Regions from separate parts of the Desulfovibrio mangrovi genome, predicted to be linked through region 1. Evidence: predicted binding sites of a transcription regulator. Region 1 holds the regulator's gene; each other region holds the start of a gene.

Region 1 (3,680 bases):
ATATGCCCAAATCCGTCCAGCGGAAGAGGGCGGATACATTGCTTGAAGAGTTCCGCATTACCCACATTGCAGACTCCATGGCCATGCATCTTTCCGGCGGTGAGCGTCGTCGTCTGGAAATAGCCCGTGCCCTGATCCGCAAGCCGCGCTTTATCCTGCTGGATGAACCCTTTGCCGGTATCGATCCTCTTGCTGTAGACGATATTCAGGCTATCATTCGGGGGTTGAGCAACCGGGGTATAGGTGTCCTTATTTCTGACCACAACGTGCGTGAAACGTTGAATATCTGTGACCGTGCATATCTTGTGTTCGAGGGGCAGATCATCCTCAACGGCACTCCTGCGCAGATAGTGAACGATCCCAAGGCCAGACGCGTCTATCTTGGTGAAGGATTCAGCCTGTAAGTTTTCCAGTTTTTTCTGACAACTCTCTAAAAAGTTTTGAGAAGAGATTTCTCTATGCCGCAAAAGCCCGATTTTCGGGCTTTTCTTTGTTGCATGGTTATTGCTTGTATGGCAAAAAGGAGCCAGGCATAGAGATTTTGGAATGCTTCTTGATAGGGGTGGATTTTACTCAACGCAGAACAGATCTTTCCTGTCGGTGAAAATCTGGCAGGGTAACGATTTCGGATGACAGCGCCTATGGCACTTGAACTACGTCAGCAACTGAAGCTCTCTCAGCAACTCGTAATGACGCCGCAATTGCAGCAGGCGATCAAGCTGTTGCAGTTGTCCCGTCTTGAGCTCATGGAGACCGTGCAGCAGGAGTTGCTGGAGAATCCGTTTCTCGAAGAAGCTTCCGAAGCCCTCACACCGGCGGATGCCACGGAAAAGCCTGAGCTGCGTTCCGAGACCGCCGAAGCCTATGACAAGGAACTCGCCTCCAATGCCGACTGGGAAGACTATCTGGGAGACTTTTCCAGTACGACCAGACAGGTTGCTTCCCGCGAGACCGAAATTCCCGAGGAAGGCACCTCCTTCGAGGCCCGCTTGTCTTCCCGCCCGTCTCTGGACGGCCATCTTTCCTGGCAGCTCACACTCTCCAATATAACCGAACGCCAGCACACCATAGGCGAGATCATTATCGGCAACATCGGTTCCAACGGCTATCTGCATGCCTCTCTTCAGGAAATGGCGGAGATGGCAGGGCCCGATGTCGAAACGGCGGAAGTGGAAGAGATGTTGCGCCGCATTCAGCGCTTCGATCCAGTCGGCGTTGCCGCACGCACGCCTCAGGAATGTCTGCTGGTGCAGATTGAAGTGCTGGGCTACGACCGCGACCCCGTACTGGTGGAAATCGTCCGGGATCACCTTGAGGATCTGGAGAAGCGCCGCTACAAGCCGCTGTGTCGCAAGTTCCGTATCAACATGGATGATCTTCGGGAGTATCTTGAACTCATCCAGACCCTTGATCCCATGCCGGGTGCCAGTTTCGGCAGCAGCGAACCTCAGTATGTGGCACCGGATGTATTCGTGCACAAATATGACGGAGAGTTCGTCATCATTCTCAACGAAGAAGGTCTGCCAAGTCTGCAACTTTCTGATATAGTTGATACTCTTCCTGTGGTGACAGGATCTGACAAGGATTATTTCCAGGAGAAGATGCGTTCTGCTTCATGGCTCATCAAGAGCCTGCATCAGCGCCAGCGCACGCTCTACAAGGTTATGGAGAGTATCGTAAAATATCAGCGCGGCTTCTTCGAGGAAGGTGTAACCGCACTCAAGCCTTTGATTCTCAAGGATATCGCTGACGATATCGGTATGCATGAATCCACGGTCAGCCGTATTACCACCAGTAAATACGTGGCGACCCCGCACGGAATTTTCGAGCTGAAGTTCTTCTTCAACAGCGCCATCGGTATGGATGATGGCAGCTCCGTAGGCTCTGAGAGCGTTAAGGCCCTCATTAAGCAGCTTATTGGCGACGAAAATCCCAAACGTCCGCTCAGCGATGAGCGCATCGGTGAAATTCTCAAAGAAAAATTGCAATTGAATATTGCCCGAAGAACCGTTGCGAAGTATCGTACAGCTATGGACATCCCTTCATCGTCCAAGCGGAAGTCCGCTTTTTAACGGAGGGAGCTTCCGGCAGCGCCGGGTCGGGTTGGAGGCAACCTCAAAGACGTGAGAGGCATAACTGCACAAAGTGCAGTATCTCGAACATTTAAGGAGGCATATATGAACATCGCATTCACATTCAAGAACTTCGAGCCTTCCGATCATCTGAAGAAGTATGCCCGCCGTCGTTTTGAAAAGCTTGGCAAGTTCCTGCAGCCGCACGGTAAGTCGGAAATGCAGGTGGGAATGAGCGTTGACAATTACCGTCACAGAATTGATGTGACGCTGGTTGCCGACAACCTGAACCTCTCTGCCAATGAGAAGTCTGAAGATATGTATGCAACGGTTGACCTGGTCTTTGACAAGCTCTCTTCCCAGGTGAAGAAGCATGTGGAGAAGGGCAAGGATCACCGTCGCGGTGCAGAGATGGCTCTGCGTGAAGACATCTTCAGCTATGCTGATACCGGTGCCGGTCGCGAACGTACCATTGTCGGTACTGACCGCTTTACCCCCAAGCCGATGGGGATTGACGAAGCCGCTCTGCAGCTCGACTCCCTGGACTATGAGTTCCTTGTGTTCCTGAATGCCGAGACGGAGCGCGTAAACGTCATCTACCGTCGTGAAAACGGAGACTTCGGTCTCATTGATCCGACCTTCTAGGATTCTGAAAAATGAAACTGGGTGATTACCTGGATAAAGAAATGATTCTGCCCGAGCTGACCGCCAGCACCAAAGAGGAGGTGCTGGCGGAGCTCGTTGCGGCCGTGGTCAAGGCAAACCCGAATCTGGACAGTGAGCGTGTTCTCGCTGTTCTCAAGGAACGGGAAAGCCTCGGAACCACAGGCATAGGCGATGGCATTGCCATCCCGCACGGCAAGCTCGACACTCTGGACAAGATTATCCTCGTTGCTGGCCGCAGTACTTCCGGCGTGGACTTTGAATCGCTGGATTTCAAGCTCTGCAATATCTTCTTTCTTGTCCTTGCTCCGGAACAGGTGGCCGGAGTACATCTGCGCATTCTGGCTCAGATTTCCCGCCTGCTGAAGGACAAGGAATTCAGAAACGCCATTATGTCTGCCTCCGGCGTTGATGAACTCTGGCAGCTTCTTGCCGACGCCTGAGGACGCCACGCATTATGGACTCTACTTCTCCGTCATTTCCCGTCCTTGTCGTCACCGGGTTGTCCGGTGGCGGCAAGAGTACCGTTCTCAAGGTCTTCGAGGATCTGCGTTACTATACGATTGACGGACTCCCCGTATCCCTCGCCATGCAGTTGGTCTCCATTCTTGATGAACGGAGTCTGGCCAAGTATCGTGGTCTGGTGCTGGGAATGGACCTGCGCCATTTCGAGTTCGACAGCGGTTTTCATGCCATTCTGCAGGCAATGCGGGACAAGGGGGTGGCTCCTGCGATCATATTCATGGAAGCACGGCCCGACGTAATAGTCCGTCGTTACAAGGAAACACGTCGTCCGCATCCTCTTGAGAGCGGCGGACTGGGCCTTGAACAAGCCATGGAGACTGAACGTAAGCTGCTTGAGCCGGTCCGCGCCATGGCCGATCTTGTAATCGATACTTCCGATTATTCCATTCATGATATAAGGCGGGTCATCCAGCAGAAATG
Region 2 (3,680 bases), 1.7 Mb from region 1:
GCGCGGTGCTGGTCTGTCGTGAGTCTGGGAGCTCGAAAGGGGGGCAGCGACAAGGCTACAAAATTGTAGCTACCTTGCCTTGCAGGGTATTTCCTGTAAATATGTGGGCATGAACAGCTCTATTGTAACAGAGAAGAACAGGGAAGAGTTTCGCTACATGCTCTCCGTGCTGGGCAGCGAGGCCGAGGTGTGGAAAAGCCTGCAGGCGCAGTTTGCCGTCTTGCACCAACGCACGCAGGCTGTGTTCGGCATCGGCGCGCTGGCCGTTTCCGTCACGGGCTTTTCCGGTCATCGCATAGTAGCGGCCGGACCCTGGAGCGGTTATCCGCTCATCATCGGACTGGTGTTCGTTCTTCTCAGCCTTGCTGTGGCCTTGTCCGGCGTTGTGCGGCTGCACTGGATTTCCGAGCTTCGCGGCGAGACCACTGCAGAGGGGCTGGCTCTGGTTATCGCCATGCGCAATCGCAAAACCCGCTTTTTTCTGCTGTCGTTGAAGATCGTGCTGTTCGGGCTGGTCTGGTACGTTTTTGCCGTGGCGGTGTATCTGATGCGGGCGTCGCTCGGGCAGATTCCGATCATATGAGGATGATGTATGGGGTTTTCCGATAAGCCGTTTCGAAATGCCGCGGAACATGGTGTCGATCAGGCGACCATGGACCGCGTCGTGAGCCTTTGTGACAGGCGGTTCCGCTATGCGGAGAGCGACCACCCTGTTTCCGGGGTTCTGTACGATATGGCTTTGCGCTGGTGCCTGCGCAATGTGTCCCAGTGTATCGCAATTCCTTCATCGCGCCCGGAGCAGGTAAAGGATACCGACCACGGTCCTGTTGACCCGCTGGATGTACTGCAGGGGGAGATGAAGCTTCCTTCGCTGCCGCAGATGGTCACTGAGCTTCAGAAGGTCATCAATGATCCGGAGAGTTCCGCCAGCGACGTGGCTGCCGTGGTCAGCCGGGACGCAGGATTGTCAGCTTTCCTGCTCCGGTTGGTGAACAGCGCCTACTACAGTTTTCCTTCCCAGATAGACACGATTTCTCGGGCCGTAACCGTGGTGGGTACCAAACAACTCAGCAACATGGCGCTGGGTGTTGCTGTCATGGATATGTTCGGCGATGCCGGGAAAGGACGTTTTGACATCAAGGCGTTCTGGAAGCACTCCATCGCCGTGGGTATCATCTCCCAGCGACTTGCGGAACGCGCAGGACTCCCGGAACCTGAGCGGTATTTCGTGTGCGGTCTGTTGCATGACCTTGGCCGCGCGGCCCTGTTTACGGCGCGGCCGGTAAAGGCTGCCGTCATCATGCAGTTGGCGTTGGAAAAGGGGATTCCCCTGTATGCCGCGGAAGCTGAGGTGGTCGGCTTTGACCATGCCAAGCTGGGTGGCATGATGCTGCGGAAATGGAACTTTCCCTTCTCCGTTACCATGGGCGTTCTGCATCACCATCTTCCCGAGAAATCGGAGAAGTTCATGGAACCCAACATCGTCCACGTAGCGGACATCATGGCCAAGGCCATAGGTCTTACCGCCACTGCCGAGCAACTGGTTCCTCCTCTCAGTGAGGTGGCATGGAAGCGGATGGGGCTTTCCGCCGCAGATTTGCTTGCCGTGGAGGAAGGACTGGATGCTCTGCTGAACGAGATGTTCAGCGTCCTTCTGCAGTAGCTGTCGTTGTTTTCCGACCCCTGTTGCAGGGGCTTGCCGCTTTTTCCTTTCGCTCTCTTCACGTGTCAAAACTTCCGTTTCATCTTCTGCCCCAGTTCTGCACTTGGCTTGGTTTGTTGTGTCCTTTGTGTCTTTTATTTTAGGTTGTTACAGGCAATTGCAGTCTTGCTTTCATGCGTGGGCAGAGCTGGCTTTCATTCTGGCAAGGGCTTTGCAGAGACAGGGGCATACGACAACAACATGGCGCTGCGGCGTCTGTGATAAGGAGGAAGCCATGCTGTTTTTACTCGGTGGTAACGACAAGAAGTCCCGCAAGGCGGAAGCCCCCCGCACGGAAAATATGGAAGTGGTGAAAGAGTTGTTTATGACGGGACGTTTTCCCGTGGTCACTACGGAATCTGTGGAAGGAAGGGCTCTGGGCAAGGTGCTGGGTCTGGTTGTCTGTCGCGGGTATGACTCGGACGAAGCCTTCTTCGGCATGGCTGCCCGCGCGGTGAACAAGGGCGCGCAGGCCATCATCGGCTACAAGGAAAACGTGGCCTTCCATCCTGACGGAAGTAAATATTTCTGCTGCTACGGCACTGCCGTGCAGTTCGAGAAGCCCAAGAAAGCCATCACGGTCTAATTGGTGCTATTCGGGTATCGTGCTGAATCAGGCAGAGCCGGAGACGTGAAGGAGCTGCACAACTTCTTCTGACGGGTACGCAAGGGTGTCATTAAGATGACATATGCCATCCGTTCCGGTTATCAAATTTGGGAGCTGGCCTCCTGATTCGCAATACGCCGTATGTGGTTTGAACCGTCCCCGCAAGGGGGCGGTTCTTTTGTATTGGCGGCCAGTGGGAGTTTGGGGGGGGCTTGCTGGTTCCGCTTGCTGTAGACGCGCAAGCCAGACCAACAGGTAACGCCAGGGAGATAAAACCTCTCTGAAAAGTCATATCAGGAAAGCAAAAAGGCCGCCCCGGGGGGCGGCCTTTCGTATTGCTATGCCGTTCAGTCTAGGCCCAGCGAGAGGTGGTGAACTGCTCACCGGTCTTGGACACGATGAGTGCTTCACGCCCGGGCAGGCTGTTGACGAACTGCAGGCCCTTGCGGGTCTGCATGATGCTGACTGCGGTAGCCAGCGCGTCTGCTTCCATGACGGTGGGAGCGGTAACGGACACGGATGCCACGTTGTTGGGGCTCTTGCCGGACACGGGGCTGACGAGGTGGGAGTACATACGCTTCTTGTCGTAGAAGACTTCGTACCCGCCGGAGGTGGCAATGGCACCGGTGTTCATGGTGATCACGGTGGGGTAGTTGCCGTTCTTGGCGGGGTCTTCAATGGCGATGGTCCAGGGGGTGCCCTTGGACTTTTCACCCATGGTGCGGATGTCGCCACCGGCGTTGATCATGTGGTTCACGGCACCGTGTGCTGCGAGCACGGCGGAAGCCTTGTCCACGATGTAGCCCTTGGCGATGCCGTCCAGCGTGATGCCCATGCCTTCGCGGTCCAGACGGACGCTGCGACCGGAAAGCTTCAGGTTCTGCTGGCCCACCAGAGACAGTGCATGTTCGAACTCGTCCTTGGTCAGGTCGAGCGCGCCGTTCAGGTTCTGTTTGGTGCGGAACAGGTCCACCACAGGCAGTACCGTCACGTCGAAGGCGTTGTCGGAAAGGCTGCCGAAACGCTTGGAACGATCCATGACCTCGGCGAGTTCGGCGGGAATGCCGGAAACCTTGCCGTCCCTGTTCAGCACGGACACGGGAGAGGAGGCGTCAAAGCGGGAGAACACGGCTTCAAGGCGTTTGATTTCCTCGAAGGCGCGACCCACGGCTTCCTCGCCCAGCTGCTTGGAGGGATGCAGGGCGGAGATGGTGACAATGGTACCCATCATCAGACGGGTCTGGTGCACCGAGTATTCCTTGCCGACGCGGGCAGCTTCGGAAACCACGGGGAGCACGCCGTTGACGGCGGCACCGAGGCCGAGCATGCCGCATGCCTTGAGGAACTGGCGACGATTGGTATTCATGCTCT
Region 3 (3,680 bases), 930 kb from region 1:
ATCGCAGTCAGCAATGACCTTTGCCGGACCGGAGGCGGCAAGGGCGGCAGTTATGGTGGTCTTGCCCGTACCCCCCTTGCCGCTGATGACAAGAATTTCACGCATGCAAGGAACCTCCCGTCGCTCTGGTCATCTGGGTCAGTACTTCTTTCCAGAGTGCGTCATAACGTGCTGTTGTTTCCGGTAACGCATCGATAAGCAGGGTTCCTTCAGCGCATGCCGAGGCTGCCGCCCGGCTGTAGGGGAAACGGGCCAGCACGGGGATATGCTCTTCCAGCAGCCAGCCGTCCAGCACGGTTCCTTCCTGTTCTGCCGACATGCCGTCTCGGTTGACCACCACGCCGAAGGGCTGGCCAAGCAGACGCAAGGTCTGCACAGCAAGACGCAGGTCGTGCATACCGAAGGGCGTGGGCTCTGTGACCAGAATCGTGTAATCCGCTCCTTCCAGCGAGGTGATGACGGGACAGGATGTCCCGGGAGGGCAGTCCCGCAGGACGATTCCTTCCGTGTAGGGAGGCGATGCCGCCTCTTCCAGAAGGGAGCGTATGAGAGGGGGCGACATGGCCTCGCCGATACGCAGGGTGCCCGAAAGCATGCGCAGCGAGCTTCCGTTGCCGGTATCTGCCGTTCCGTGGTTGATGATACCCATGACACGGCTTGCTTCCACAATGGCGCCAGCGGGGCATGCCTCCATGCACAGGCCGCAGCCGTGGCAGAGTTCCGGGAAGTCCATGACCTCCCCCATCCATGCCAGAGCCTTGAAACGGCATTCGTTGACGCAGATGCGGCAGTCCGTTCCGACGCAACGATCCTGAATGATGCGGGGAACGGGGGCGTGTGCTTCATCCGTCCGTGTCCACGCGGGTGACAGGAATATGTGGCTGTTCGGTTCTTCCACGTCGCAGTCGGCAAGGGTCACGGTGTGCCCTGTGCGGCAGAGTCGGGCGGCAAGGTTGACCGAGAGCGTGGTCTTGCCTGTGCCGCCCTTGCCGCTGGCAATGGCTATCTGCATGGCGTTTCCTGTTGTTCGCCGGCTGTGGCGTCCTCTTCGGCAAGAGAACTGTGGGGGGCCGGAATAACCTTCTGAGGTGCGTCTGCCTCTGCGTTTTGGTTCAGGCAACTACCATCCCGCAAACGGCGGCGCAGCCTTGCGTCCATGCGAAGCTGCCATTCCACTAGGCTATTATCTGCAAGCGCCCTGCAATCCGCCTTTCCATTCCCGCTACTGACTCTCTGGCAGCCATTGCGGCAGCAATGAGGTGGCGTGGCATTGCCGTTTCTGTTCTGCATTCTGTTACGCATGGTTTCCTCCCTTGAGTTTACCAGTGTCCTTCGCGGTCCGGGGCGTCGGCGCGGGCCAGTTCGCCGCGTTTGAAGGCTGCAAAGGCTTCAGCCGCCGTGGGTGCTTCGGAATAGTAGACGGCAATGTTGCCCTTGCTGAGAGCCGTGAAGGCCTTGGGGCCCACATGGCCGGTGATGAGCGCCTGCACACCCGCATCCGCCACATGCATGGCCGCCTGAATGCCTGCGCCCTGCGGCAGGTTGAGGTTCTGGCTGTTGTCACGGTACTCGAGGTTGCCGGAGGCCGCGTCCAAAATGAGGAACCCTGCGGCACGTCCGAATCGCGGATCAAGAGGGCTGTCCAGTGTTGTTCCCTGTGCGGTGATGGCGATCTTCATGGTATCTCCTTGATGATTGGTATCGGGTTGCAGGAAGAGGGCAGATGGGGCGTCCGGCTCGAGTGCAGGACTGGGCGCCGCTTGCGCACGGCGGCAGCGGCTTTGCAAGCGCCATCCGGCTCGTGTGCGCAGGCTGTGACAGCCGGGCATGGTCAGGGCGTCGAGTGTATTGTGGCGCAGAGCCTCCAGCACTGCGCCGGATGAGCCGCAGACCCATGGCCTGACCGTAATGCCTGCCTCGCCGAGTACGCGCTGGTCGCAACCGCATATGGCTCCGCAGACAAGCATCGCCACACTGTAGCGTGTGAGCAGTTCCAGACGTTCCTTTCTGCCGAGATCGGAAACAGGCACAGTCCCCAATTGGCGGGTGCCGGACTCCTGAACCTGATGGATGGCATAGATGTTCGATGATTCGAACAGGGCTGCAAGGCGGTCGTGGTATTGCGCGAGACAGACGATCATGATCCTTCCTGTGTGGTTTGCACGACAGGCCGGTTCAGGACATTCGCACCTCGCGAAGGTTGACCGGCCGATGCTGACCGGTCTTGAGCACGAATAATGCCAGTTGCTGAACTGCGTTGAATTCAGATGGTTGTGGCGGTGTGGTGGGGTGGGGAAAGATGATTTGGGCTAAAAAATAGCCCTGATTATTCCTGTTGTGGGCGAATTATTCGCCTTGGCTGTCGTTGGGACAGCGTTGCAGCAGGCTGCGCAGGGTATCTTTTGTGATGTCCAGTTCGCGGCAGGCGGTCATGCGGCGTCCTCCGTTACGGGCAAGGGCGGCATGGGCGGCGCGGCATTTGATTTCCGCCATGGTCATGGGAGCATCCGCCTGCAGGGGAGCGGCCTTTGAGATGTCGTGGAGTGCCGTGGCAGGCTGCAGATATTCCGGCAGGTGCTCCACCTGGATGAAACCGCCGGACGCAAGAATGAAGGCGTATTCGAGAATATTTTCCAGTTCTCTGATGTTGCCGGGAAAACCGTGGCGCATGAGGATGGCCAGTACGTCTTCTGAAACCCCCTCGATCTCTTTGCCCTTGAGCGTGTTGAAACGTCGGATGAAGTGGTCGGCCAGCAGGGGGATGTCGCCGGTGCGCTCCCGTAGCGGCGGAAGATGCAGCCGGACCACGTTGAGGCGGTAGAAGAGGTCCTGTCGGAACCGTTCTTCGCGCACCCGCTGCTCAAGGTCCGCGTTGGTGGCGGCAATGATGCGGGCGTTGGTTCGTTCCGCTGCGACGGCCCCAAGCGGTTCGTAGCTCCGTTCCTGCAACACGCGCAGCAGTTTGACCTGAACGGCGTGGGGAATGTCGCCAATCTCGTCAAGGAAGACGGTGCCGTCCTGAGCCAGCTTGAAACGGCCTGCCTTGTCGCGTTTGGCGTCGGTAAAGGCACCTGCCTTGTAGCCGAACAGTTCTGATTCCAGCAGGGTTTCAGGCAATGCACCGCAGTTGACGGCTACAAAGGGATCTTCTGCACGTGGACCGATGTTGTGCAGTGCGCGGGCGATGCGCTCCTTGCCGGTGCCGGACTCGCCGGTGATGAGCACGGTGGCGTCGCTTTGGGCAATCTGCGGCAGGATGTTCAGGATACGGCGCAGGGCAGGGCTTTTGCCGATGATGTCTTCAAAGGTGAAGGCGGCTTCCATCTCCTTGCGCAGCAGGGTGATTTCCGTGAGGTCGCGGAAGGTTTCCACGCCGCCGATGAGTTCGCCGGAAGCGTCCTTGAGAGGAGAGGCGCTGATGGAAACGGGCACCCGTGTTCCGTCCGTGCGGACGATGAAGATGGATTTGCCGGTGATGCTGCGTGAATGCGCAATGCAGTCTTCCAGAGCGCATTGGCCGTCGCACAGGCTTGAGCGGAGCACTTCCCAGCACTTGCGGCCAAGGGCTTCGGAAGCCGGAATGCCGGTTATGGCTTCAGCCGCCTTGTTGAAGAAGGTGACGTTCCAGTCCCGGTCCACAGTGAAGACCCCGTCAGCAATGGACTGCATGATGGCTTCAC
Region 4 (3,680 bases), 920 kb from region 1:
GTACGCCCGCAGGCCGTCATGCAAGCCGCCTATTTTTTGAATGCGAGCTTCATGCATTTCCCCGAAGAAAGCATCTTCATATGCGTCGTCGACCCCGGCGTGGGGACGGACAGGCGCATACTCTGTGCCCGGGTGGCCAACCGCTACGTATTGGCTCCTGACAATGGCTTGCTTATGCCCCTTCTTTCAGAATACCCGGGGGCCAGCTGTTATTCCATGAACCTGTCCACATTCGGTGAGGCATCCGCCACCTTCCACGGACGCGACATTTTCTGTCCTCTGGCGGCCTGTCTGGCCGACGGCGGCACACCTGCCGAACTGGGAACCCCCATCAGTATTACCGAACTTCACACACCGGACTGGATCGCACCGGTTGAAAAAAATGAAACCGTTGAATGCACGGTGCAGCACATAGACACCTTCGGCAACGTGGTACTCAATCTGCCGGCCATACCGTGGCTTGAGCGAGTCTCCCTGTGGTCGGAACTGATGCTGAAGCAGTCGCCCCCCCTACAAGTTATACGTACCACGACCTTCGGACAGCTCCCGCGCAACACTCTCGGCTGCATAGCCGGCAGTCAGGGCTATCTCGAACTCGTTCTCAACGGCAGTTCTGCGGCACAATACCTCAAGGTCGACCTCGGAGACAGAATCACCCTTTTAAGCACGTTCATTCCAGCCGATGACTATTCAATCAGAAATCAATAGTTTCTCGGTCGCCATGGGGTTCATGACCCGACTGGGGCCCGCCCGCATTTTCTCGCCTGAGGAACTGGCCTCCACCCTCAGGCATTTTTCCCTTCTGGGACTTCTTCTTGGTGCCATGATCACCCTGCCCTTGCACGCTCTCTTCGGCAGCAGCCACGGAACCGCGCAAGGCTGGCTTTGGGTTGCCCTCTCCATCTGGCTTACCCGCGCCCTGCATTGGGACGGCTGGGCTGACCTGTGGGATGCATGGGGCAGTTGCGCGCAGGGGGAAAGATTCTGGGCCATCATGAAGGACAGCCACATCGGGGCATTCGGCGTCATCGGGCTGGTCATGGGACTTGGCGGTCAGATACTGTTCGCAGGAGAATTGCTTGGCTCCAATCTGTGGCCCGCGCTCATATGGGCTCCCGCCTTCGGCAGGGCTGCAGCCGCCCTTATTGCCATGTTCGGCACGGCTCCCCCAACCTCCACGCTCGGCAAACTCTTTCTGGCTGGTGCCACCCTGCCCGTCATACTCGCGCAATCGGCAATTGCCCTTGTTGCCGGAGTTCTGCTCTGCGGATTCAAGCCTGTTGCCCTTGCCTGTGCCCTTGTATCCTTCGGCCTCATTGCGCTGACCCGTCTTTCCCGCAAGCAGAATGGCCTGAACGGTGATTTTCTCGGCGCAACCGTCATCTGGGGTGAGCTATCCGCCATGCTAGGGGCTCTGCTCGCGCTGAGTTGACCGATGCTTGCCCCACTATAGAATCATCAAGCCTGGTCCCGCGCCTCTCTGCGAAGGAAGACAGAAGCGATTCCGGCACGATCTCTGCTATTGCATACGCAGAGCATTTTACTGTCGGATTCGTGACACCTTTCAGCCCATTAGCGAATACACCATGGCTCCGTACCGATTCAAACTGCAGCAGGTTCTGGACTACCGGGCCCAGCTTGAAGATCAGGCAAAGATGGCCTTTGCAAAAGCGCAGCAGCGTTACGAAGCCCATGTTGCCCATGTGAACGCCCTGCGGGAGCGGCTTGCCGAATACGAACCGAAGCTGTATCAGACGAACAACCAGAGCGAACTGTGGCTGCTGCGCAACTTTGTGCAGGCACTGGCGCAGGACATTGCCAATGCCGAAACACATCTGCTGCAACTGGCCCAGGAGCTGAACAAGGCGCGTCAGAATCTCGTCAAAAAATCGCAGGAGCGGAAGCTCCTCGACAAACTCAAGGAAAATCAGGCCAAGCGACATGCCAAAGAAGAACGATTCAAAGAACAGCAGCAATTCGACGAAACAGCAACGCTTCGGTACAAGCCTCAGACTGTTTAGACTTTGCAAGCTGCTTGCCTTGGCGGTTGTTTTCAAGCTTGTCATCCTTGCCACGCTGGCGCTGGATGCCACGGGCTGGCAGATTCCCTTCCTGTCCGTACCGGCTGCTACCGTAGCTCAAACGAACGCCGCCCCAGTCGTTGCACTTCCCGTAAGTGCAGCCGTTGCGGCAACCCCGGCCATGGCCGCCGACCCCGCACCCGCAGCACCTGCCGCACAACCGGTGCAGGACTCGCTGACGTGGGAATCACTGCAGCAGAAGCAGGACGAACTGAATCGCCGCGAACAGGAGCTCAACAGACTGCAGCAGGAGCTTGACCAGAAGATCCAGAACCTGCAGTCGCTGGAAAGCCGCCTTCAGGTCATGCTCAAGGACGCCGAGGAAGCCAAGGACAAGAAGATGCGTCACCTTGTGGACGTATATTCCAACATGAAAGCCAAGCAGGCTGCGGAAGTGCTGAGCACGCTTGATGAAGGCATCGCCGTGCGCATTCTTGCAGGCATGCGAGGCCGTCAGGCCGGTGAAATCCTGACTTTCGTCAAGGCCGACAAGGCTGCCCGCCTTTCCGAAGCCCTGACCAAAATGCAGCTGCCTTTCGAATAGTTCGCCATGCCCCGTTTGAAAATCGTTGTAGCCTACGTTGGCACCCATTATTGCGGCTGGCAGATTCAGAACACGCTATCCAGAAGGCCCCAGCCGACCATTCAGGAAGAGCTTGAGCGCATTGTTGAACGCGTGACAGGCAGCGCCATCCGCGTCTTCGGCAGCGGACGCACGGACTCCGGCGTCCACGCTGACGGACAGGTTGCGCACTTCGACATACCTGAACACAAGCTGGACATGGATTGGCAGCGCACGTTCAATTCCATGCTGCCGGACGACATCGCCGTGCTCTCCGTGGAACAGGTTGCGGACAATTTCCATTCCCGCATCGACGCCAAGGGCAAGGCCTACTCCTATTCACTATGGCTCAGCAGACGGTACACTCCCCCAAGGCTCTTTCCCTTTGTGTGGGCCAGCGGTCCGCTTGATATTGCCGCCATGGATGCGGCGGCGCGTCATCTGGAAGGAACCCACGACTTTACCAGTTTCCAGAACGCCGGCACGGATCTGGAAACCACGGTACGGACCATCCGCAGCATTTCCCGTACACCGGAAGGACCGATACCCGCCATAGACTCCCCCATGCAGATCACATGGCGATTCGAGGCCGACGGCTTTCTCAAGCAGATGGTGCGCAACCTCATGGGCACACTGGTAGCCTGCGGCTCCGGCAAGCTCTCGCCCGATGCCATACCGGAACTCATTACCGCCTGTGACCGCACCAAAGCTCCCTGTACCGCTCCGGCACAGGGGCTGAGCCTCACCGAGGTCTACTACTAAGACCAAACCGTTTCGGCTCACAGCTACTCCCCTACCTCTCTTGAGAGAGGAGGATTCCCGCCAATAAAAAACACCCCGGACAACTGTCCGGGGTGTTCTTGTTTCCATGGTAAATAATGAAGAGCCGTCGGCCGTTACGTATAGTTCGGCTCTTCTTCCTTGATGATCTGGAAGGCCTTGTTGGACTTCACCGTGCCGCTGATGCCCCAGAACTTGCGCACTCCGGCAACGGTACATTCCAGCAGGTCGTCCGTATCGGTATCCAGCAGGAGCAC

Evidence for each region. Region 1 encodes sigma-54, which starts transcription at its own class of promoters, with help from an activator protein. Its sites were predicted from a motif close to CTGGCACGGNNNNTGCTT; they were not measured.
Region 2: the regulator sigma-54 is predicted to act here: its motif matches at 1,863-1,880, upstream of N1030_RS14625 (YbjQ family protein).
Region 3: the regulator sigma-54 is predicted to act here: its motif matches at 2,227-2,244, upstream of N1030_RS17660 (NifB/NifX family molybdenum-iron cluster-binding protein).
Region 4: the regulator sigma-54 is predicted to act here: its motif matches at 1,505-1,522, upstream of fliJ (flagellar export protein FliJ).

Annotation. Positions count from the first base shown of each region.
Region 1 is NZ_CP104208.1:990,669-994,348, forward strand. It holds gene lptB (LPS export ABC transporter ATP-binding protein) at 1-404, shown strand, start outside; gene rpoN (RNA polymerase factor sigma-54) at 642-2,072, shown strand; gene hpf (ribosome hibernation-promoting factor, HPF/YfiA family) at 2,178-2,717, shown strand; gene N1030_RS04545 (PTS sugar transporter subunit IIA) at 2,729-3,178, shown strand; gene rapZ (RNase adapter RapZ) at 3,193-3,680, shown strand, end outside.
Region 2 is NZ_CP104208.1:3,265,588-3,269,267, forward strand. It holds gene N1030_RS14615 (hypothetical protein) at 110-583, shown strand; gene N1030_RS14620 (HDOD domain-containing protein) at 593-1,663, shown strand; gene N1030_RS14625 (YbjQ family protein) at 1,938-2,288, shown strand; gene N1030_RS14630 (FAD:protein FMN transferase) at 2,662-3,675, opposite strand.
Region 3 is NZ_CP104208.1:56,638-60,317, forward strand. It holds gene N1030_RS00235 (ATP-binding protein) at 1-105, opposite strand, end outside; gene N1030_RS00240 (ATP-binding protein) at 98-1,012, opposite strand; gene N1030_RS17660 (NifB/NifX family molybdenum-iron cluster-binding protein) at 1,320-2,141, opposite strand; gene N1030_RS00250 (sigma-54 interaction domain-containing protein) at 2,347-3,680, opposite strand, start outside.
Region 4 is NZ_CP104208.1:1,905,945-1,909,624, forward strand. It holds gene N1030_RS08800 (SAM hydrolase/SAM-dependent halogenase family protein) at 1-708, shown strand, start outside; gene N1030_RS08805 (adenosylcobinamide-GDP ribazoletransferase) at 683-1,432, shown strand; gene fliJ (flagellar export protein FliJ) at 1,587-2,021, shown strand; gene N1030_RS08815 (MotE family protein) at 2,041-2,625, shown strand; gene truA (tRNA pseudouridine(38-40) synthase TruA) at 2,632-3,405, shown strand; gene fliM (flagellar motor switch protein FliM) at 3,540-3,680, opposite strand, start outside.